DNA from 2 places in the Streptomyces sp. NPDC050509 genome. Region 1 is predicted to be linked to the other one. Evidence: riboswitches for the same ligand, from Rfam matches in the RefSeq annotation. Region 1 holds a riboswitch; the other holds the start of a gene.

Evidence for each region. Region 1 has a riboswitch for cyclic di-AMP ahead of ACIBJC_RS37095 (M23 family metallopeptidase). Riboswitches for the same ligand answer to the same signal wherever they lie in the genome.
Region 2: another riboswitch for cyclic di-AMP. It lies ahead of ACIBJC_RS32575 (transglycosylase SLT domain-containing protein); the one in region 1 lies ahead of ACIBJC_RS37095 (M23 family metallopeptidase).

The regions. Positions count from the first base shown of each region.
Region 1 is NZ_JBITHL010000020.1:90,304-102,311, reverse strand. It holds gene ACIBJC_RS37100 (GntR family transcriptional regulator) at 1-662, opposite strand, end outside; gene ACIBJC_RS37095 (M23 family metallopeptidase) at 859-1,653, opposite strand; cyclic di-AMP (ydaO/yuaA leader) riboswitch at 1,666-1,833, opposite strand; gene ACIBJC_RS37090 (M16 family metallopeptidase) at 2,019-3,401, opposite strand; gene ACIBJC_RS37085 (M16 family metallopeptidase) at 3,419-4,777, opposite strand; gene ACIBJC_RS37080 (DNA topoisomerase (ATP-hydrolyzing) subunit A) at 5,004-7,454, shown strand; gene ACIBJC_RS37075 (CobW family GTP-binding protein) at 7,555-8,769, opposite strand; gene ACIBJC_RS37070 (ATP-binding protein) at 8,978-10,696, shown strand; gene ACIBJC_RS37065 (response regulator) at 10,693-11,370, shown strand; gene ACIBJC_RS37060 (cation acetate symporter) at 11,489-12,008, opposite strand, start outside.
Region 2 is NZ_JBITHL010000014.1:100,145-112,152, forward strand. It holds gene ACIBJC_RS32560 (RNA polymerase sigma factor) at 1-494, shown strand, start outside; gene ACIBJC_RS32565 (CU044_5270 family protein) at 491-1,480, shown strand; gene ACIBJC_RS32570 (amino acid permease) at 1,675-3,078, shown strand; gene ACIBJC_RS32575 (transglycosylase SLT domain-containing protein) at 3,200-3,922, opposite strand; cyclic di-AMP (ydaO/yuaA leader) riboswitch at 3,927-4,091, opposite strand; gene ACIBJC_RS32580 (enolase C-terminal domain-like protein) at 4,547-5,875, opposite strand; gene ACIBJC_RS32585 (gluconate:H+ symporter) at 5,967-7,304, opposite strand; gene ACIBJC_RS32590 (SpoIIE family protein phosphatase) at 7,613-10,069, shown strand; gene ACIBJC_RS32595 (LacI family DNA-binding transcriptional regulator) at 10,078-11,136, opposite strand; gene ACIBJC_RS32600 (ABC transporter permease) at 11,294-12,008, shown strand, end outside.

The sequences.
Region 1 (12,008 bases):
ACCTTTTCCCGGGCCCGGCCGGGGTCGGGGCCGTGCCCGGGGCGGCGCAGCCGGTGCACCGCCATCGTGCGCTCCGCGTGCAGGGTGGTGAGCGCCCGCGCGCGTTCGCCGTCGCCGCGCGCCACCGCGTCCACGATCGCGCCGTGCTCCGCCCAGGACTCCACCGGGTGGCTGGGCTGCTCGACCACGTACATCCAGGCGATCTTGTGGCGGAGCTGGGTGAGCAGCGAGGTGAGCGCGGGGCTTCCCGACGCCTGGGCGAGCGTCTCGTGGAACCAGGCGCCCAGCGAGCGCAGATCCTCGCCCTGGCCCCTGCGGGCCCGTTCCTGGCCCAGTCTGACCAGGCCGCGCAGGACCTTGAGGTGGGCTTCCGTACGGCGCTGGGCCGCGCGCGCCGCGCCCAGCGGCTCCAGCAGCAGCCGTACCTCCAGCAGGTCGGCGGCCTCCTGCTCCGTGGGCTCGGCGACACAGGCGCCGGCATGGCGGCGCGTGGTCACGAAGCCCTCCGACTCCAGTGTGCGCAGGGCTTCGCGTACGGGGACGCGGGAGACGCCGTAGCGCCGCGCGAGCTGCTCCTCGGTGAGCCGGCTGCCCCGCTCGAACAGTCCGGAGACGATGTCGTCGCGAATGGCCGTGCATACCGAGTGCGCGGGAATGCGCATGTCCGAACCTCCGCCTTAATCCGCGCGAAACGCTGCCGATTGACGCCTGTTCCGTGACTCTATTGCAATCAACGCGAATTTCCGATGGGTGCCCGGAATCCATGGATATCTTTTGGCCAGCGCGGGAGCACGGCGAAGGCCCCGGCGCGGAGCCGGGGCCTTCGTGGGAAGCGGTGCGCGGGTGGGGCGGGAGGTGTCAGACCGTCACGCCGTGCGCGCGGAGGTACGCGACCGGATCCATGTCGGAGCCGTAGTCGGCGCTCGTCCTGGCCTCGAAGTGGAGGTGCGGCCCGGTGACGTTGCCGGTGGCGCCCGAGAGGCCGATCTGCTGGCCCGGGGTGACGCTCTGGCCGACCGAGACGCCGATCGAGGAGAGGTGGCCGTACTGGGTGTAGGTGCCGTCCGCCATCCTGAGGACGATGTTGTTGCCGTACGAGCCGCCCCAGCCGGCCTCGACGACGGTGCCCGTGCCGACGGCCACGACCGAGGTGCCGGACGCGGCGCGGAAGTCGACGCCCGAGTGGCTGCCGGAGGACCAGAGGGAGCCGCCGGACTGGTAGCCGGTGGTGACGTACGAGCCGGCGACGGGAAGCCGGAAGGTGCCCAGCCGCTTGCGCTCCTCGGCGCGCGCGGCGCGCACCCGCTCCTCGCGCAGCTCCTTCGCGCGGGCCTCAGCCTTGCGCTCGGCCTCGGCCTTCGCCGCGGCGCGCGCCGTGGCCTCGGCCTTCAGCCGTTCGACCTTCTCGGCGGCGTGGCGCTGGGCCTCCGCCTGGTCGTCGACCGCGCCGGCGACGGCGTCGCCGATGGCGATGACCTGGGTGAGTCCGGTGTGCGTGGCGGCCTCGGTGGAGCTGTCGGCGGCGAGCGCCGGGGAGGCGAGGGAGCCGATGACGCCGGTCGCGGTCAGCGTCGCGAACCCGGCGGCGCTCGCGCCCTTGCAGGTGATGCGGTTCGGGGCGCGGTGCTTCCCGGTGGCACGGGTGAACGCCATGGAGTGGCTGGTCCTTTCCTTCCCTCTCGCCTACCGGGTTAGCTGACGGGTTCGGAGCAGGAAGGTCTCCTACGGACCCCTCCGCGCGGTGTGCCCGCGAAGGCCGTCCGATTCACCCCAGGGACGTGGGTCCCCGGCTCCCCAGGCTCGCGCCTGACGGGGACTCGGCGATGGCTGCCCGATGCCACTGATGCGGCGCAACGGCGAACAGCCGGACCGACGCTAAGCGGCTCGTCTTTCAATAACCAAACAGACAAGGTTTTTTGTAGCGCACACCACAGGGCAGACGGGCATCCTCTCCACCAAAGGGGACATAAAGCAGAACCCCGGCGACCGTGGTCGCCGGGGTTCCACGGAAAGACGAATCAGCCTGTGACAACCGTCACTTCACCGATTCCGAGAGCCTCGACCGGCTCCTTGATCTGCGCCGCGTCCCCGACCAGAACGGTGACGAGCCGGTCCACGGGGAAGGCGTTGACGGCGGCGGCCGTCGCCTCGACGGTGCCCGTCTCGACCAGCCGCGCGTAGAGCCGCGCCTGGAAGTCGTCCGGGAGGTGCTGCTCGACCTGGTCGGCCAGCGTGGCCGCGACGGAGGCGGCCGTCTCGTACTTCAGCGGCGCGACCCCCACCAGGTTCTGCACGGCCACGTCGCGCTCGGCGTCCGTGAGCCCTTCGGCGGCGAGGGTGCGCAGCACCGTCCAGAGGTCGTCGAGCGCCGGTCCGGTGGACGCGGTGTCCACGGAGCCGCTGATGGCGAGCATCGCGGCGCCCGTCCCCCCGTCCGGCGAGGACGGCGCCGAGGAGCGCAGCACCTGGCCGAAGGCGCGTACGCCGTAGGTGTAGCCCTTCTCCTCGCGCAGGACGCGGTCGAGCCGGGAGGTGAGCGTGCCGCCCAGGCAGTACGTGCCCAGCACCTGCGCGGGCCAGACGCGGTCGTGCCGGTCGGCGCCGATCCGGCCGATCAGAAGCTGGGTCTGGACGGCGCCGGGGCGGTCCACGATGACGACCCGGCCGGTGTCGTCGGCCGTGATGGCCGGTGCGGTCCTGGACGCGGCCGTGTCGCCCGTCCAGGCGCCGAGGGTGTCCGCGAGGATCGCGTCCAGGTCGACGCCCGCCAGGTCGCCGACGATCACCGCGGTGGCCGTGGCGGGGCGTACGTGCGCCTCGTAGAAGGCGCGGACGCCCGCGGCGTCGATGCGCTCCACGGTCTCCTCGGTGCCCTGGCGCGGTCGTGACATGCGCAGGGAGGCCGGGAACAGCTCCTTGGAGAGCTGCTTGGCGGCGCGGCGGCCCGGGTTGGCGGTCTCGTGCGGGATCTCGTCGAGCCGGTTCCGTACGAGCCGCTCGATCTCGCTGTCCGCGAAGGCGGGGGCGCGCAGCGCCTCGGCGAGCAGGCCGAGCGCCTTGAGCAGCCGGGAGACGGGGACCTCCAGGGAGACCCGCAGGCCCGGGTGGTCCGCGTGCGCGTCGAGGGTGGCGCCGCAGCGCTCCAGCTCGGCGGCGAACTCCTCGGCGCTGTGCTTGTCGGTGCCCTCCGAGAGCGCCCGCGCCATGATCGTGGCGATGCCGTCGAGCCCCTCGGGCTCGGCGTCCAGCGGGGCGTCGAGATTGATCTCGACGGCGACCACCTGCTGGCCGGGTCGGTCGCAGCGCAGCACCGTCAGGCCGTTGCCGAGCGTGGAGCGCTCGGGGGCGGGGAAGGCCCAGGGCCTGGCCTCGCCGGCGGTCGGCTGCGGGTGGAACTCCATGGTCACGGCAGCGTCGGTCACTGGTCCGCCCCCTCGTGCTCGTCGGTCTCGTCGGCGTCCGCCGCGTCTTCGGGGGCGATCGGCTCGTACACCAGCACCGCCCGGTTGTCGGGGCGCAGCCGCGCCGCGGCGACGGCCCTGACCTCGTCCGCGGTGATGTCCAGGACGCGGTCGACGGCGGTCAGCGCGAGCTGCGGGTCGCCGAACAGGACGGCGAACCGGCACAGTTCGTCGGCGCGGCCGGCGACCGTGCCGAGCCGGTCCAGCCATTCACGTTCGAGCTGGGCCTGGGCCCGCTCCATCTCCTCGGTGGTGGGGCCCTCGGCGGCGAACCTGGCCAGCTCCTCGTCGACGGCCGTCTCGATCGCCGGGACCTCGACCCCGCCGGACGTCTTCACGTCCAGCCAGCCGAGCGAGGGGGCGCCCGCGAGCCGCAGCAGCCCGAAGCCGGCGGCGACCGCGGTGCGGTCGCGCCGTACCAGCCGGTTGTGGAGGCGGGAGGACTCGCCGCCGCCGAGGACGGTGAGCGCCAGGTCGGCGGCGTCGCACTCGCGGGTGCCGTCGTGCGGCAGCCGGTAGGCGGCCATCAGCGCGCGGGCCGGGACCTCCTCGTGCACCTCCTCGCGGAGCTGCTCGCCGATGGTGTCGGGGAGGGTGCCGTCGCGCGGCGGCTGCTTGCCGTCGTGCGAGGGGATGGAGCCGAAGTACTTCTCGATCCAGGCGAGGGTGCGCTCGGGGTCGATGTCGCCGACGACGGAGAGCACCGCGTTGTTCGGCGCGTAGTTCGTACGGAAGAACGCGCGGGCGTCCTCCAGGGTGGCGGCGTCCAGGTCGGCCATGGAGCCGATCGGCGTGTGGTGGTACGGGTGGCCCTCGGGGTACGAGAGCGCGGTCAGTCGTTCGAAGGCCGTACCGTATGGCACATTGTCGTACCGCTGGCGGCGCTCGTTCTTGACGACGTCCCGCTGGTTCTCCATGGACTCCTCGTCGAGCGCGGCGAGCAAGGAGCCCATCCGGTCGGCTTCCAGCCAGAGCGCCAGTTCGAGCTGGTGGGTGGGCATGGTCTCGAAATAGTTGGTGCGTTCGAAACTGGTGGTGCCGTTGAGGGAGCCGCCGGCCCCCTGCACCAGCTCGAAGTGGCCGTTCCCCGACACCTGCGCCGAGCCCTGGAACATCAGGTGCTCGAAAAGGTGGGCAAGGCCGGTACGGCCCTTGACTTCGTGGCGCGAGCCGACGTCGTACCAGAGGCAGACCGCGGCGACCGGGGTCAGGTGGTCCTCGGAGAGCACCACGCGGAGGCCGTTGGCCAGGCGGTGCTCAGTCGCTGTCAGGCCGCCGGAACCGGCCTGCGCTGTGGCCGTGTGACCCATGGGCATGTACGTCCCTTCGATCGCGATATGGAGAAGTCCTGCCACTGTATGCAAGCGTGCCGACACCTGGCGAAGTTCCCGTAACAGGTCCGGGATCTGGCACCCTTCCGACACGCGCCCCTTCCCGTCCCAACGACGGGTCGAGGTCGGCGTTGTCAGTGGCGCGGTCCACAATGGTCCGCGTCAGTTCCAGAAGTTGCCGTACAGAACTTGTGAAGGAGCCGCAGCCGCGATGGCCCGCCGCAGCACCAAGACCCCGCCGCCGGAGGACTTCGAGGAGAAGATCCTCGACATCGACGTGGTCGATGAAATGCAGGGCTCCTTCCTTGAGTACGCGTACTCGGTGATCTACTCCCGGGCCCTGCCCGACGCCCGGGACGGCATGAAGCCGGTGCACCGCCGCATCGTGTACCAGATGAACGAGATGGGCCTGCGCCCCGACCGCGGTTACGTGAAGTGCGCCCGCGTCGTCGGCGAGGTGATGGGAAAGCTCCACCCGCACGGGGACGCGTCGATCTACGACGCCATGGTCCGCATGGCGCAGCCGTTCTCGATGCGGCTGCCGCTGGTGGACGGCCACGGCAACTTCGGCTCCCTCGGGAACGACGACCCGCCGGCCGCCATGCGGTACACCGAGGCCCGGATGGCCGACGCGACGTCGCTCATGACGGAGTCCATCGACGAGGACACCGTCGATTTCGAGCCGAACTACGACGGCCAGGAGCGCGAACCGGTCACACTTCCGGCCGCGTATCCCAATCTGCTCGTCAACGGGGCCACCGGCATCGCGGTCGGCATGGCGACGAACATGCCGCCGCACAACCTGGGCGAGGTCGTGGCGGCAGCCCGCCACCTCATCAAGCACCCGGCCGCCGACCTGGAGACGCTGATGCGTTTCGTACCGGGTCCCGACCTGCCGACCGGCGGCCGGATCGTCGGTCTCACGGGCATCAAGGACGCGTACGAGAAGGGCCGGGGCACCTTCAAGATCCGGTCGACGGCGACGGTGGAGGACGTCACCCCGCGCCGCAAGGGCATCGTCGTCACGGAACTGCCCTTCACGGTCGGCCCCGAGAAGGTCATCGCGAAGATCAAGGACCTCGTCTCCGCGAAGAAGCTCCAGGGCATCGCGGACGTCAAGGACCTCACGGACCGCTCGCACGGCCTGCGCCTGGTCATCGAGGTCAAGAACGGCTTCGTGCCGGAGGCGGTGCTGGAGCAGCTCTACAAGCTGACGCCGCTGGAGGAGTCCTTCGGCATCAACAACGTGGCGCTGGTGGACGGCCAGCCGCTGACGCTGGGCTTCAAGGAGCTGCTGGAGGTCTATCTGGACCACCGGTTCACGGTGGTACGCCGCCGCAGCGAGTTCCGCAGGACGAAGCGGCGCGACCGGCTGCATCTGGTCGAGGGGCTGCTCGTCGCGCTCATCGACATCGACGAGGTCATCCGGCTGATCCGGTCGAGCGACAACTCGGCGCAGGCCAAGGAGCGGCTGATCGAGCACTTCTCGCTCAGCGACATCCAGACGCAGTACATCCTGGACACGCCGCTGCGCCGGCTCACCCGGTTCGACCGGATCGAGCTGGAGAGTGAGCGCGACCGCCTCAACGGCGAGATCGACGAGCTGACCGGCATCCTGGATTCCGACAGCGAGCTGCGCAAGCTCGTCTCGACGGAACTGGCCGCGGTGGCCAAGAAGTTCGGCACCCCACGCCGTACGGTCCTGCTGGAGTCGGGCGCCGCCGCGGTGGCCTCGGTGCCGCTGGAGGTCGCGGACGACCCGTGCCGGGTGCTGCTCTCCTCCACTGGACTGCTGGCCCGTACGGCCAACGGCGAGCCGCTGGACGCGGGCGAGGGCCGACGCGTCAAGCACGACGTGATCGTCTCGGCCGTCCCGGCGACCGCGCGCGGCGACATCGGCGCGGTGACGTCCACGGGACGGCTGCTGCGGATCGCCGTGATCGACCTGCCACGGCTCCCGGACACGGCCGCGACACCGAACCTGTCGGGCGGGGCGCCGGTCGCGGAGTTCCTGGCGCTGGACGACGGCGAGGACCTCGTCTGTCTGACGACGCTGGACGAGTCGTCCCCCGGGCTCGCGCTCGGCACACTCCAGGGCGTCGTCAAACGGGTCGTCCCCGACTACCCCTCCAACAAGGACGAGTTGGAGGTCATCTCCCTCAAGGACGGCGACCGGGTCGTCGGCGGCGCCGAGCTGCGGACGGGCGAGGAGGACCTCGTCTTCATCACCTCGGACGCCCAGCTCCTGCGCTATCCGGCGGGACAGGTACGGCCGCAGGGCCGGGCCGCGGGCGGCATGGCGGGCGTCAAGCTGGCCGACGACGCCACGGTGATCTCGTTCACCGCGGTCGACCCGGCGGCGGACGCGGTGGTGTTCACGGTCACCGGGTCGCACGGCACGCTGGACGACTCCGTACGTACGGCGAAGCTCACGCCGTTCGACCAGTACCCGCGCAAGGGCAGGGCGACGGGCGGGGTGCGCTGTCACCGCTTCCTGAAGGGCGAGGACATGCTGGCCCTGGCCTGGGCGGGGGCGAGCCCGGCGCACGCGGCGCAGAAGAACGGCACACCGGTCGAACTGCCGGCCCCCGACCCGCGCAGGGACGGTTCGGGTACACCGTTCACGGCGGTGGTCGACGTGCTGGCCGGGCCCGCGCACTGACGGCGGACGTGCCTCAGCGGGTGCCCTCGGGGGCCGGGTCTTCGGACCCGGCCCCCGAGGGGTTTCCGAGGTCCGGGACGTCTCCGCTGTCCGAGGGCTCTCAGCGTTCCGAGAGGTCCCCGGGGTCGGAAGGATCTGCGGGGTCGGAAGGGGCCCCGGGGTCGGAAGGGTCCCCGGGCTCCGACAGGTCCGGTACGTAGCGCAGGACGCCCCACATGTCCCGCTGATCGGCCGTGGCCTCGGGTCCCTCCCCCGCGCCCGCCCGCCCGCGCGCCTCCGCCTCGGTCTCCTGGCACGCCTCCAGCTCCTTCAGCAGCGCGTCCGGGTCGATGCCCGAGCCGATCAGGACGAGCTGGGTGAGCCGCTCCGTACCCCGGGCCCAGGGCTCCGGGCGGAAACGCAGGAAGCGGCCGACCGCGTGCACCCCGTACCGGTGGTCCGGGTCGCCCGCGCCGAAGTCCACGAAGCCCTTGATCCGGTAGAGCCCCGCGGGCCGGGAGTCCAGGAACGCCATCAGCCGGCGCGGACGCATCGGGGCGGACGCGGTGAACGACACGCTCTCGTACGCCGTGTGGAGATGCCCCTCGTGACCGGCGCCGTGACCGGCACCGTGGCCCGCGCCCTCGCCGTCATGCGCGTCCTCGCCGTCATGCGCGTCCTCGTCCTCGTGCAGGTCCTCGAAGGAGAGCTGGCGTACCTTCTCCTCCTCCGCGGGCCGGACGGCGGGGTCGAAGAGCAGCTCCGGGTCGACCCGTCCGTACGACGCGGAGACCACCGGCGTCCCAGGGCCGAGCGTCTCCAGGAGGTCGAGGATCCGTGCGTGATCCGCCTCCGCCACCCGGTCGGTCTTGTTCAGGACCACCAGATCGGCGAGTGCGAGATGGCGGTCGATCTCCGGATGGCGCGCCCGGGTCGCGTCGAACTCGGCGGCGTCCACCACCTCGACCAGCCCCCCGTACACCGTGTGCGGATTGTCCCCGGCGAGGATCATCCGGACGAGTTCCTCCGGCTCGGCCAGGCCGCTGGCCTCGATGACGATCAGGTCGATACGGGCCGACGGGCGGGTCAGCCGCTCCAGGTAGCCGTCCAGCTCGCTCGCGTCGACGGCGCAGCACAGACAGCCGTTGCCGAGCGAGACCGTCGAACCGACCTGCCCCGCGACTGTCATGGCGTCGATCTCGATCGCCCCGAAGTCGTTGACGACCACCGCGATCCTGTTGCCGGCGCGGCGCCGCAGCAGATGGTTGAGCAGGGTCGTCTTCCCTGATCCCAGAAAGCCCGTGAGAACGACCACCGGGATCTGCTTCCTGCTCACGCCTCGCGCCTCCGTGCTGCGTCGTCCGGGCCCGCGCACCCGCGCCGGGCCCCGGGCGGACGATCTTGAGTCCGCCGCCCGGCTCCAGGATATGGGCGCGCCGACCCGGCCCCGCCAGGTATCGGGGCGGCCGTCCGGCGAGGATCCACCGCGTACCGATTCCGCCGAAATTTCGGAAAGCGCGGCGCGCCCTCTACCGTTCGTGTACATGAGTGCCGGACCGAGCACCGCGGGCGGACGACGAAGATTCGGCTGGCCGCGCCGGGTCTTCTCCCAGGTGCTGCTGATGCAGCTCGCCATCGCCGCGGGCGTCACCGTGCTGGCCACCGGCCTCTTCCTGGCCCCCTTCAGCGCCGAGCTGGACGACCAGGCGATGCGCCGTGCGCTCGCGATCGCCGAGACCACCGCCTCCGTACCCGTCGCCGAGGACCTGCTGGCCACCCGGCCGACGGTCGAAGGCCCCGTACAGGCCGAGGCCGAACGGATCAGGCGGGCAACCGGCGCCGAGTACGTCGTGGTCATGGACAAGCGCGGGGTGCGCTGGTCCCACACAGACGTCGACGAGATCGGCAGGGTCGTCTCCACCGACCCCAGCGACGCCCTCGCGGGCAAGGACGTCATGGAGCTGGACAACGGCACGCTCGGCCGCTCCGCCCGGGGCAAGGTGCCGCTGCGCGACAGCCACGGCACGATCGTCGGCGCCGTCTCGGTCGGGATCGCGTACGACAGCGTCCGCGACCGGCTCCTCGCCGCGATCCCCGGGCTCCTCGCGTACGCGGGCGGCGCCCTGGCGGCCGGGGCGCTCGCCGCGTATCTGATCTCCAGGCGTCTCCAGCGTCGGACCCACGACCTGGCGTTCTCCGACATCTCGGCCCTGCTCACCGAGCGTGAGGCCATGCTGCACAGCCTGCGCGAGGGCGTCGTCGCGCTGGACGGTTCCGGCCGGATCCGGCTGATGAACGACGAGGCGCAGCGGCTGCTGGGGCTCGGTCCCGACGCGACGGGCCGCCCGCTCGGCGAGGTGCTGGGCGACGGCCGTACCACCGAGGTGCTGACCGGGCGGGTACGGGGCGAGGACCTGCTCACCGTACGGGGCAGCCGCGTCCTGGTCGCCAACCGGATGCCCACCGACGACGGGGGCGCGGTCGTCACCCTGCGCGACCGCACCGAACTGGAGCGGCTCGGCCGGGAGCTGGACGCCACCCGCGGGCTGATCGACGCCCTGCGCGCCCAGGACCACGAGCACGCGAACCGGATGCACACGCTGCTGGGGCTGCTGGAGCTGGAGCTGCACGAGGAGGCGGTGGAGTTCGTCACCGAGGTGGTCGGGGTGCACCGGGCCACCGCCGAGCAGATCACCGAGCGGATCCACGACCCGCTCCCGGCGGCCCTGCTGGTCGGCAAGGCGACGGTCGCCGCCGAGCGTGGCGTGTCCCTGCGGCTGGCGCCCGCCACCCTGCTGCCCGACCGGCTGGTGGACCCGCAGGGCCTGGTCACGATCGTGGGCAACCTCGTCGACAACGCGCTGGACGCGGCGGTCGGCTCCCCGGAGCCGCGTATCGAGGTGGAGCTGCGCGCCGAGGGCCGTACCGTCGTGGCGGTGGTCTCCGACAGCGGTCCCGGGATCCCGGAGGAGCGGCGCGAGCTGGTCTTCACGGAGGGCTGGTCGACCAAGAAGCCGCCGGCGCACGGCAGGCGCGGGCTCGGCCTCGCCCTGGTCCGCAGGCTCGCGGAGCGGCAGGGCGGCAGCGCGCGGGTGGGCTCGGCGGTGGGCGGCGGCGCGCGGTTCACGGTCGTCCTCCCGGAGGCGCTGACCGAGGCCGGGCAGGAGGGCGCCCCGGGGTCCGAGCGGCCCGAGGGGCCCGTGGGACCCGATCCCTCGGCCGGTACGTCACACGAGCAGGCGACGGCAGGGGAGAAACGATGATCGATGTACTGGTCGTGGACGACGACGTCCGCGTCGCGCGCATCAACACGGCCTATGTGGCCAAGGTGGCCGGCTTCCGTGTCGTCGCCCAGGCCCACTCCGCCGCGGAGGCGCTGACCAGCGTCTCCGAGCACTCCGTCGATCTGATCCTGCTCGACCACTACCTGCCGGACGAGAACGGGCTCGCCGTCGTCCGTGAGCTGCGGCGGCTCGGCCACCAGACCGATGTGATCATGGTGACGGCCGCGCGCGACGTCGCCACCGTCCAGTCGGCGATGCGCCACGGCGCGCTCCAGTACCTGGTCAAACCGTTCAATTTCGCCGGGCTGCGGGCCAAGCTGGAGGCGTACGCGACGCTCCGCCGCACCCTGGAGAGCGGCGGCGAGGCGGAGCAGTCGGAGGTGGACCGGATGTTCGGGGCGCTCTCCGCGGCGAGCGCCCCCTCCCTCCCCAAGGGCCACTCCCCCACCACCGCCGAGCTGATCCGCCAGGTGCTCATGAAGGCCGAGGGGCCGCTCTCGGCCCAGGAGATCGCGGAGCACGCGGGGATGAGCCGGCAGACCGCGCAGCGCTATCTCAAGCTGCTGGAGCAGTCGGGGCGGGTACGGCTGACGCTGCGGTACGGCGAGACGGGGCGCCCGGAGCACCGCTACGCGTGGGCGGCGAGCGCCTGACGTACGGGGGGGCCGGGGCTTCCCCGTACGGGACCGTACCGCCCCCGTACGCCCGCCCCCGTACCGGACAGGGACCCGTGGGCACCGCACAAGGACCCGTGTACCGCACAGGGACCCGTCAGACCGCTCCCGCGCCGGTCAGCGACCTGACCTCGGTCTCCGCGTGGCGGGCCGCGTCCGGCGGCTCGGTGGAGGTGACCGTACCGATCCACCCGGCGAGGAAGCCCAGCGGGATCGAGACCAGCCCCGGGTTCTCCAGCGGGAAGACATGGAAGTCGACCCCGGGGAGGACGGCCGCGGGGCTCCCCGACACCACCGGCGAGAGCGCCACCAGCAGGAGCGCCGGGATCAGCCCGCCGTAGACGGACCAGACGGCGCCGCGCGTGGTGAAGTTCCGCCAGAACAGCGAGTAGAGCAGCACCGGCAGATTGGCCGAGGCGGCGACGGCGAAGGCGAGCCCCACCAGGAAGGCGACGTTCAGCTCCTGTGCGAGCAGGCTGAGCGCGATGGCGACGGCGCCGATACCGGCCGCGGCGATCCGCGCCACCGCGACCTCGCCGCGTGGCGTGGAGCCGGGGCGCCGGCGCCGCAGCGAGGCGTACAGGTCGTGGGCGACGGAGGCCGAGGAGGCGAGGGTG
Region 2 (12,008 bases), on a different contig from region 1:
GGCGACTGGGCAGCCAGAGAGCCGACGTGGAGGAGGTCGTCGCCGACGTCTTCGTGGTGGCCTGGCGACGCCGCCACGAGCTGCCGGCCGAACCGCTGCCCTGGCTGTACGGAGTGGCCCGGTACTGCCTGGCCAACGCCGTGCGCGGGGCGGGCCGTCACCGGCGGCTCCTCCAGCGGATCGGCCACCACACGGTGGCGCACCGCGCGCACGTCGTGGACAGCCCGGCCGCCGGAACACCGGGCGACTGGGTGCACGACGCGCTGGCCCAGCTTCCGGAGGCGGACCAGGAGGTCCTGCGGCTCACCGCCTGGGAGGGGCTGGAGGCGCGCGACATCGCGGTCGTCGTCGGCTGCAGCACCCACGCGGCGACGATGCGCGTCCACCGGGCGCGCCGGCGGCTGCGCGAGCGTATCGACGCGCTGCCCGTCCACCGGGCCGTTCCCGACGCGACCACCACCGTTCCCGACGCCGCGGAGAGGCAGCGCCCATGACCGACGAGATCGACCTGCTGCGGGCCGCCGACCCGGCGCCCGCCGACGAGGGCCCCTGGCGGGACCGCCCGCTGTCCGCCGAGGCGGAGCGGCGGCTGAACCGGCTGCTGCGCGAGGGCCGGGCGCGGTGCCGGCGGCGTACCGCGTGGGGTCTCGCGACGGCGACGGCTGCGACCGCGGCGGTGGTGGCGCTGGCCGTGCTGTTCGGCGGTGCGGCCACCAGGAGCGCGGTGGATGCGCCCTCCCCGCTGAGCGTCGACGCCGGCGCGCCCGCCGTACCGCTGGCCGAGCTGGCCGAGCGGGTCCGCCGGGCGGCGGCGAACCGTACGGCAGCGCCCCTCCCGGGAACGGACGTCCAGACGTGGAGCATGGGACTGCGGGACGACGGCAGCGCCGCCCCGGTCACCGTGGCCGAGGAGCGGACCACGCGCCGTCACCACGACGGCAGTTGGACGGAGACGGTGGTGGCCACCGACCCGAGGCGTCCGGGGCGGCCCGTCCTCACCGGCGACGGACCCGCGGTCGGCGACCGCACCGTGCTGAGCGAGACCACGCGGCTCGCGGGCAACGCGCCGGACACGTCGTACCCCGAGAGCCCGCCGCACACCGTGACCGGGCTGCGCGCGTATCTGCTGCACGGCGCGCGTCTGCCGGACCCTCCCGGCCTTCCGGCCCTGCTGGACGCCGTCTCCGCCTACCTCAAGGCGTGGACCCCCGGCCCCCGGGAGACCGCCGCGCTCGTCGGCGTCCTGGCCGCCGAGCCCGGCCTGCGCCCCGCGGGAACGGTCACCGACCGGCTGGGCAGAACGGGCCTGGCGTATGTGTACGACTCCCCCGCGGACCGGGGGGAGCCCCTACGGCGCCTGGTGATCCTCGACCCGCGCGACGGCCGGGTGCTCGGCATGGAGATCACGTACACCCGGGACATCGCCCGCTACCGGGTCACGGCGGGCTCCGTGATGTCGTACGAGGCGTGGCTGCGCTGAGCCGGACGCCCGCGGGCACGAGGCGGACGCCCGCGGGCATCTCGGGGTGCCGGTCGTCGGGCATCCGCCCCGTGCCGGTCGTCCGGCGTCCGGCCTCCGGAATCGTTTTGCCTGGACGGGGGCGGTCCGGAGACACTGCCAGGGCCGCACCGTCTCCGTAGCCACCAGCCCGGAAAGCAGTCTGGACCCACCCCATGCACGACCGACTCCCCGCTCCTCCCCCGGCCACGCCGGCCGCGTCCCCGTCCGGCGAACCACTGGCCGGCGGGCTCAAGCAGCGCCACCTCACCATGCTCGGGCTCGGCGGTGTCATCGGCGCCGGGCTCTTCGTCGGCTCCGGCGCCGGGATCGCGCTGGCCGGTCCCGGGATCGTCGTCTCGTATCTGATCGCGGGCGTGCTCGCGATGTGCGTGATGCGGATGCTGGGCGAGATGTCGACCGCGATGCCCGCGTCGGGCTCGTTCTCCGTGCACGCCGAGCGCGCGCTCGGCCGGTGGGCGGGGTTCAGCGTCGGCTGGCTGTACTGGTTCCTGCTGGTCGTCGTGCTCGCCGTGGAGGCGACGGGCGCGGCGCAGATCGCGAACGGCTGGCTGCCCTCCGTACCGCAGTGGGCCTGGGTCCTGGTCTTCATGGTCGTCTTCACCGGCGCGAACCTCGCGGCCGTGAAGAACTTCGGCGAGTTCGAGTTCTACTTCGCGGCCCTGAAGGTCTTCGCGATCGTCGCGTTCCTGGTTCTGGGGCTGCTCGCGATCTTCGGCGTCCTGCCCGACACCAGCCCGGCCGGTCTCGCCCACCTCACCGGACAGGGCGGCTTCCTCCCGAACGGATGGCAGGGCGTCACCTCCGGGGTGCTCGCCGTGATCTTCGCCTTCGGCGGTCTGGAGGTCGTCACGATCGCGGCGGCCGAGTCCGACGACCCGGTGCGCTCGGTGGCGCGCGCGGTGCGCAGCGCGGTCTTCCGGATCCTGTTCTTCTACGTCGGCTCGATGGCGGTCATCGTGACCGTGCTGCCCTGGACGGCGCAGAAGGCGGGGCTCAGCCCGTACGTCACCGTCCTCGACGCGATCGGTATCCCGTCGGCCGGACAGATCATGAACATCGTGGTCTTCGTGGCGCTGCTCTCGGCGCTCAACGCCAACCTCTACGGCTCGTCCCGGATGGTCTTCTCCCTGGCCGAACGGGGCGAGGCGCCGAAGGCCCTGCTGAAGGTGGGCGGCGCGGGTGTGCCGCGGCGGGCGGTGCTGGCGTCGGTGGCGTTCGGGTTCGTCTCCGTACTGCTCAATCTGAAGTGGCCCGACACGGTCTTCCTGTACATGCTCAACGCGGTCGGCGCGGTGCTGCTCTTCGTCTGGGCGATGATCGCCGTGTCGCAGCTCCGGCTGCGCCCGCGCATCGAGCGGGAGGCGCCGGAGCGCCTGGTCCTGAGGATGTGGCTCTTCCCCGGCCTGACCTGGGTGACGCTCGCCGCGATCGCGACGGTGTTCGTCCTGATGCTCACCGATGACGCGGCCCGCCCGCAGCTCCTGTGGTCCCTGGGCGCGACGGCGCTCGTGCTGGCGGTGGCGGGGGTACGGGAGCTGCGCGCGCGACGCGTGTGACACGGGTGCCCTGTGGGGCACAGGCGTCGCGTGGGGTACGGGAACCGGCCCCGGCCCCGACGTCGTAGGACGGCGGGGCCGGGGCCGGTGTGTTCAGCGCGCTGCGCGACGCCGGTCCGGTCTAGTAGGGACCGTTCACGTTGTCGATCGAGCCGTACCGGTCGGCGGCGTAGTTGCACGCGGCCGTGATGTTGGCGACCGGGTCGTAGCTGTCCGTCGACGTACCGGGCACGTGGTACGCCTGGAACGTCGGGGCGATGACCTGGAGCAGGCCCTTGGACGGAACGCCGTTCTGGGCGTTGATGTCCCAGTTGTTGATGGCGTTCGGGTCGCCCCCGGACTCACGAATGATGTTGCGGTGGATGCCCTCGTAGGTGCCGGGGATCCCGTGCTGGGCCATGACGTCGAGCGACTCGCGGATCCAGCCGTCCAGGTTGTCGCTGTACGTCTTCGTGGCGGCCTGGGTGACGGAGCCGTTCGTACCGGACTTCGTGCTCGCCGTGGTGGCCGTCTTGGCGGCGGTGGCCGGGGCCTTCCCCTTGAGGGTCAGCTTCAGGCCGGGGAGTACGTGCGACGGGTCGGCGCCGACGGCGCTCCGGTTGTCCTCGTACAGCTTCTTCCAGCCGCCGCTGACCGAGTGCGCGTGCGCGATCTTGGACAGGGAGTCGCCGGAGACCACGACGTAGGTGGTGGTCTTCGCCGGGGCGGCGGGGGCCTCCGCCGCCTGGGCGGTGGCCGCGGACACCAGCGGAATCGCGAGGGCGGCGCCCCCGGCACCCACCGCGACGAGGCGACGGGCGATGGAGCCAGCTCTGGAACGGCGGTGCTTGGCGTTTCTGGGCACGACGAATTCCTCTCCGTCGCCTGCGAGGTGAGCTGTCGGGTTCGGGCTGGAGATGCCCGGCCGTACGACGGTGCGTACGGCTTCACCCCGAGCCGTTCCGGAAATTCCGGACCGGCGACTTACCTGGGTCCCCCGCTCCTGCCTTCTGACGGATAGGTGTGTGGGATTCCGGACGGCGGCAGGATTTGGCGGTCCATCCGGATGGACGTGAACGTAAGCGAGAAATCAGGGCCGCACAAGTTCCGCAAAGGCGGCGCAATCGCCTTTCCGGAGGGGTCCCGGGAACTCAACTTTCCTCCCCTGCGAGAGAAAGCGCCCACCTCGCCCCGCCCACCCGCCGCCAGGAGTATGACGCAGGTCACGAACGTAACGGAATTATCGGACAGGCAAAAGGCGTTAGAGAGAGCAAGCCACACTAATCACACCCATATCCACCTAACGGTCAATTCCGACAAAGGCCCATCAATGGGTCCCGTCGGGTTGCCGGGATCCCGCACCCCTCCACCCGACACCCCGACAACTGCCGACACCCTGCGGGAATTGACCGGGGACGCCACCGAATTCACCGCGCCATTCATTCTCCTGACGGCATGTCGATTCACGCGTCACTTCCTGCGGGCCGGTTCACCTCACCAGGCAGGGGCGCTTGCCGTCGAACTCCCAGTCCTTCACCAGAAAGCGCATCGCGGCGGCGTCGTCCCGGCCGGAGAGTTTCTTCTCCAGGTACAGCTCATGGGCCGCGAGCAGCCGGTCCATGTCGACCTCGACGCCGAGACCCGGGGTGTCGTCGACGGCGATCTCGCCGGCGGTGATCCGCGGGGGCTCCACGGTCAGCCGCTCCATGCCCTCCTGCCAGATCCAGTGGGTGTCCAGGGCGTTGTACTCCCCCGGGGCGGCGGCCCCGCAATGGGCCATCATGGCCAGCGAGATGTCGAAGTGGTTGTTGGAGTGGCAGCCCCACGTCAGGCCCGCCGCATGGCAGAGCTCGGCCACCCGCACCGACCCCCGCATGGTCCAGAAGTGCGGGTCCGCGAGCGGGATGGAGACCGACTGCAACGCCATCGCGTGGATGAGCTGACGCCAGTCCGTCGCGACCATGTTGGTCGCGGTGGGCAGACCGGTGGCCCGGCGGAACTCCGCCAGGATCTCCCGGCCGGAGAAGCCGTCCTCGGCCCCGCACGGATCCTCGGCGTACGCGAGCGTGCCGACCAGGGGCCGGCACAGTTCGACGGCTTCCCGCAGCGACCAGGCCCCGTTGGGGTCGAGGGTGATCCGCGCCTCGGGGAAGCGTTCCTTCAGCGCCCGTACGGCCTTGACCTCCTCCGCTCCTGGCAGGACACCGCCCTTGAGCTTGAAGTCCCGGAAGCCGTACCGCGCGTAGGTCGCCTCGGCCTGCCGGACGATCGACTCCGGGGTCAGCGCCTCCTCGCGGCGCAGGCGGTACCACTCCACGTCCGCGCCGGGTTCCCTGACGTACTCCAGATCGGTCCTGCCGGGGTCGCCGACGTAGAAGAGGTAGCCGAGGAAACGTACCGAGTCGCGCTGCTTGCCGTCCCCGAGCAGGGCGGCCACCGGCACCTCCAGATGCTGCCCCAGCAGGTCGAGCAGCGCCGACTCCACAGCCGTCACGGCGTGCACCGTGGTGCGCAGGTCGAAGGTCTGCTCGCCGCGCCCCGCCTCGTCACGGCCGCCGAACCGCTCCCCGAGGGCGCGCAGCACCCGCTTGTGGTCGCCCACCCGCGCGCCGACGACCAGGGGCTCCGCCTCGCGCAGCGTCCGGGTGATGCGCTCACCGCCCGGCACCTCGCCCACGCCGGTCCGGCCCTGGGAGTCCTGGAGGACCAGGACGTTGCGGGTGAAGTACGGGGCGTGCGCGCCGGAGAGGTTGAGCGCCATGGAGTCACGGCCTGCCACCGGATACACGGAGAAGCCGGTGACGACGGGCTGGCTCATGGGACGAGTCCTTCCAGGATCGGTGACCGGGGGTGTACCGGTGGGGCGTACGGCACGAAGAAGGCCCTACAGCCCGGGGACGGTGGGGAGTTCACAGGTTGAGGACGTCCAGGGCGCGTTCCATGAGGAGTACGCCGCCCAGGCCGAGGACGGAGAGCACGGTCGTATAGGTGGTACGGGTCTTGATCGCCTCGACGACCGACAGGTTGAAGTACTCCTTGAACATCCAGAAGCCCGGGTCGTTGACGTGCGAGAGGGCGACCGAGCCGCAGGAGACGGCCAGCACCATGATCTCGGGCGGGACCCCGCTGTCCGCGAGCAGCGGCAGCACCACGCCGGACGCCGTGACGACGGCGACCGTGGCCGACCCCAGGGCGACCCGGAGGATCACGGCGACGAGCCAGGCGAGGACGACCGGTGAGACGGACCAGCCGTCGGTGACGTCCTTGATGTAGTCCGAGATCCCGCCGTCGACGAGGACCTGCTTGAAGGCGCCGCCGGCCCCGATCACCAGCAGGATCATCGCCATCGCCTGCGCCGCTCCCCGGCACGAGGCGCTGACCTCCGCGAGGTCCCGGCCGATCCGCGGCCCGAAGGCCCAGATCGCGACAACCAGCGTCAGCAGCAGGGCGATCGGCGCCGATCCTATGAAGGCGACGAAGTGGGTGACCGGGGTGTCCGCCGAGGTGGCCATGTCGGTGACGGCGGCGCCCGCGATGAGTACGACGGGCAGCAGGGCGACCGCCAGCGACCAGGCCGTGCCCGGCATCTCCTCGTCCTCGAAGACGCGTTCGCTCACCAGGCCCTTGGGTACGGAGGGGTTCATGGCCCGGATGAACGCGAGCCGCGGCCACACCAGAGCGACGACAGCGCCGATGGGGACGGCGATGAACAGGCCGTAGAACAGGGTCAGTCCGACGGAGGCGTGGAAGGTCGAGGCCACCGCGGTCGGTCCCGGGTGCGGCGGCAGGAAGCTGTGCATGGTGGACAGGGCGATGGACATCGGCAGCCCGACCCACAGCAGATTCGACCGGGTGACCCGTACGAGGGTGAAGACGACGGGCACGATGATGACGAAGGCGACCTCGTAGAACATGGTGACGCCGATGAGCATGGCCGTCGCCACCATGGCCACCTGCACCCCGCGCGAGCCGCAGACGGCGAGGAGCCTGGTGGCGATGCGCTGCGCGGCGCCGGAGTCCCCCATCACCCGGCCGACCATGGCGCCGAGCCCGATGGTGAGCATGGTGTCGCCGATCTGCCCGCCGATGCCCTCGGAGAGGATGTCCGGGATCTTCGTCAGGGGAATCCCCTGGACGAGGGCGACACCGACGGCGACGAGCAGGAGGGCGGCGAAACCGTTCAGTTTGAGCCGTGTCATGAGGAAGAGCAGGACCAGCACGCTGATCCCGACGACGACGAGTGGCATGGGTCGGTTCCCCTTTGAACTGTGCACCGGACAAGCGGATGAACCGTGCGGTGGAGCAAAGGGCGTGTACGCGGGCGAGGCGCTTCCCGCGGCGGAGCGTGATCAGCGCTCGTCTCCATACAGAGACATCGTCCACGTACAAGAACGGAGGCTAGAGAAGTGAGCCCCACGGGGTCAATGGGTCTGCGGTGATGGATCCGGCGGCGGGATCCCCCGGGGCGCTCACGCCGCCGGAATCGGCTCTCGGTTGCCGGGGACCCGGCCACGGCCCATGGTGGAAAGACCGAGGTGAGGGCGGGCTGGCCACGATGACGCGATCGGGAACCACCGGTGACGACCTGCCCCCGCGGCCGGAGGATCCCGCCGCGGGGGCAGCCACGGCCAGGGCCACGGTGGATCCGCGCGGCATCGTCACGGGGTGGAGCGAGGGGGCGCGGCGGCTCCTCGGGTACCGGTCCTCCGAGGTCGTGGGCCGGTCCGCCGCCGTACTGCTCGCCGGGGAACCGCACGCCCCGACGGTGCGTGCCCTGGAGGCGCTGCCGCGGTGGAACGGGAGGGTGACGCTGCTCCACCGGGACGGCCGCAGCCTCCCGGTGAACCTGCTGGCCCACCGGCGCCCACCGGACGGCGGGGACGGGAGCGGGAACGGGAACGGGAACGGGGCCGGCGGATGGCTCCTGGTCGCCGCCCTGCCCGGCCCGCCGACGTCACCCCGGGACGACGAGGCACTCATGATGTGGGCGTTCGCCCAGTCCCCGGCCACGATGGCGCTCTACGACACCAGCCTGCGGCTGCGGCTGGCGAACAAGGACATGGAACGCGTGCTCGGACTGCCCGAGGAGGCGATGCGGGGCCTGCGCGTGTCGGAGATCGTGGCGGACCCGCAGGGCGACCGGACGGAACAGCTCATGCGCCGGGTGCTGGAGACCGGCGCGCGGCAGCAGGGGCAGGTGGCCCTGTGTCTGGCGGGCCACGAGCGGGAGAGCGTCTGGGCGCTCTCTCTCGACCCGGTGCGGGACGCCGGAGGAACGGTGCGGGGGGTGCTCCTCTCCGCGCGCGACACGACCGAGGAACACCTGGCCAGGGAGCGGCTGGTGCTGGTCAACGACGCCAGCGTCCGGATCGGCTCCACCCTGGACCTCGCCCGTACCGCGGAGGAGCTGGCCGAGGTGGCCGTCCCGCAGCTCGCCGACTTCGTCACCGTCGATCTGCTCCCCTCCATCGAGGGCGGCGAGGACCCGCGCGCCGGGGTACCGAGCAGCCCCGTCAAGCTGCGCCGGGTCGCCGCCCGGTCCGTACTGGAGGGGTGCCCCGAGGCGGTGGTCCCACGCGGAGTGGTGGCCGTCTACCCGGACGCCTCGCCGGCGGCCGAGTGCCTGGCCGCGGGCCGGCCGCTGATCCGGAAGGTGACCGCCCAGGGGATGACCGTTTGGGAGCACGAGGCCCCGGAGAGGGCGGAACGGGTGCGGCAGTACGGCATCCACTCGGTACTGGCCGTGCCGATGCGCGCCCGCGGCATCACCCTCGGCGTGGCCATCTTCTCCCGCCACCGGCGCCCGGAGCCCTTCACGCGGGACGACCTGCTCCTGGGCGAGGAGATCACCGCCAGGGCCGCGGTGTGCATCGACAACGCCCGCCGCTACGGCCGCGAGCGCCGTACCTCCCTCACCCTGCAGAGCAGCCTCCTGCCGGAACGGCCGCCCCGGCAGGCCGCCGTCGAGGTCGCGTCCCGCTACCTGCCCGCCAGCACCCAGGCCGGTGTCGGCGGCGACTGGTTCGACGTGATCCCCCTCTCCGGCGCCCGGGTCGCCCTCGTCGTCGGCGACGTGGTCGGCCACGGCGTCCGGGCGTCGGCCGCCATGGGACGGCTGCGCACCGCGGTGCGCACCCTGGCCGACGTCGACCTCCCGCCCGACGAACTGCTCACCCATCTCGACGACCTCGTCATCCACCTGTCCGCCGAGGCCGACGACGAGGACAGCGTCTCCGGCGACACCGGCGCCACCTGTCTGTACGCCGTCTACGACCCGGTCTCCCGGCGCTGCTCCCTGGCCCGCGCCGGCCATCCGGAACCCGCGCTGGTGACCCCGGAGGGCGCCGTGGAGTTCCTCGACATCCCCGCGGGGCCGCCGCTGGGCCTCGGCGGCCTGCCCTTCGAGGCCGCCGAGCTGGAACTGCCCGAGGGGAGCGTCCTCGTGCTGTACACCGACGGTCTCGTCGAAGCGCGTGACCGCGACGTCGACGAGAGCCTCGGCACGCTGCGCGAGGTGCTGGCCCGTCCCGCCGCGTCCCTGGAGGACACGTGCGACGCGGTGCTCGACGCGCTCCTCCCGGACCGCCCGGCCGACGACGTGGCCCTGCTGATGGCCCGTACCCGCGCCCTGGACGCGGCCCATGTCGCCACCTGGGAGGTGCCGCGCGACGCCGCCGCCGTCGCGGAGACCCGTAAGAACGCCTGCCTGCAACTGACCGCCTGGGGCCTGGACGAGGCGGCGTTCGTGACCGAACTGGTGGTCAGCGAACTGGTCACCAACGCGATCCGGTACGGCGCCGCCCCCATCGAGCTCCGGCTGATCCGCGACAGCAATCTCGTCATCGAGGTGTCCGACGGCAGCAGCACCACCCCGCACCTGCGCCGGGCCCGCACCTTCGACGAGGGCGGTCGTGGCCTGCTCCTGGTCGCCCAGCTCACCCAGGGCTGGGGCACCCGTCAGACGTACACGGGCAAGACGATCTGGGCCGAGCAGAGCCTGTCCGCGGACTGACCCGCCGGTCACACCGCGCCGTCGGCGACCTCCGCTGCCCCGGCGACCTCCGCTGCCCCGGCGGCCTCCGCCGTGGAGGCGACCCGCGCCGTGGACGCGACCCGCGCCGTGGAGGCGCCGACGATCAGTCCGGTGGCGACGCGCACCCGCCGGGCGCGCTTGGGCGGGTTCGGCTCCTGGAGCAGACGGACCGCCGCGGCGCCCGCCTCTTCGAGCGGGACCCGCAGCGCCGTGGTGTCGGGGCGGTCCGTGCTGATCGCGGTCAGGTCGTCCGAGGCGGCCAGACTGATGTCGGCGGGGACCCGTACGCCGGCGTCGCGCAGCCCCAGGCGCAGGCCGATCAGCAGGTAACTGCTGTACGCGACCACGGCGGTGACGGCCCGTTCGGCGGCGATGTGTTCGGCGACGGCCAGTCCCGCGTCGATACGGGGCGCGACGGGGCCGAGGACCGTGAGGTCGACGCCGCCCCGGCGGGCCGCCTCCTGGACCGCGGTGGTGCGCCGTTCGGCCATCCAGGAGCCGTCCGGGCCGCCCACGTAGGCGATGGCCCGGTGGCCGAGGCCCGCCAGGTGGGTCACGATGTCGGCGACGCCGCCGGGGGTGTCGATCAGGACGCCGGGCACCGAGGGCACCGTACGGTCCACGGTGACGACCGGCAGTTTCGCGGTGAACCCCCTGATCACCGCCTCCGGGCTCACCGGTGCTATGAAGACGAGCCCGTCGACGCGGGAGGCGAGTTTCCCCGCCAGTTCGAGCTCGCTGCTCCGTGACCCCTCCGAGACGGCGAGCAGGATGTTGTCGCCGTCCTGCGACAGCGCCCGCTGCACACCGGTCACGATGGGGGCGAAGTAGGGGTTGGCGAGGCTCGGGACGAGGACGCCGGTCAGGCCGGTCCTGCCGGTGGTGAGCGCCCGGGCGCTGGCGTTGAACTCGAATCCCATGGTCTCGGCCGCCGCCCGCACCCGCTCGCGCGTGCCGGCCGCGACCATGCCGGGTCTGCTCAGCGCGCGGGACGCGGTCGCCGTGGACACCCCCGCCGCGCGTGCGACATCCGACAGCCTCACCATCTCGCCCCCCAGGGTGTGCGTAACGGGATCTTTACACGAGCGCGTTGACGCTTCGATTCCAGCATGAGTATCGTCCCCCACTGCCGGTTGCTGCAACCGGTTGCAGCAACCGGTTGTAGGAAACTCCGACAGAAGACTCACGAGAGGAGGCGTGGCCGTGTCCCGGAAGGCCACCCTGGGGCTGTTGCTCGCGCCCGGACTGGCCCTGCTGGCCTTCGGCTTCGCGTTCCCCTTCGTCACGACGCTCTTCGCGCCGCCCGCGGCCGAGGACCCCGACGTCGTCGGCACCCTGGGCTCCCTGCTCACCGACGGCTACGTACTGGGCGTCCTCGCCCGGACCGTACGCGTGGCCGTCACCGTCACCCTCGTCTGTCTGCTCTTCGGCTTCCCGACGGCCTATCTCATCTCCCGGGCCCCGAAGAGCCGCCAGGGCCTGCTGCTCGCGCTCGCGGTCTTCCCGCTGCTGCTCAGCACGGTGGTACGGACCTTCTCCTGGCTGGTCATCCTCGGCCGCAACGGCATCATCAGCGACGTCGTCCTGGCGACCGGGCTCACCGACAGCCCGCCGGAGCTGCTCTACACGGAGTTCGCCCTGGTCGCCGGTCTCACCCAGCTCTTCATGCCGCTGATGATCCTGACCTCGTACAGCTCGCTGTCGCACATCGATCCCGGTCTGGAGGACGCCGCCCGCGGCCTCGGCGCGAGCCCCGGCCGGGCCTTCCGGCAGATCGTGCTGCCGCTCGCGGTGCCCGGTGTCCTGGTCGGGGCGACCCTGGTGTTCGCCGGGGCCGTCACCGCCTTCACCACACCGCTGCTGCTCGGTGGCTCCCGTAACCGGACCCTGGCGACCCTGCTCTACGACTACGCGAACG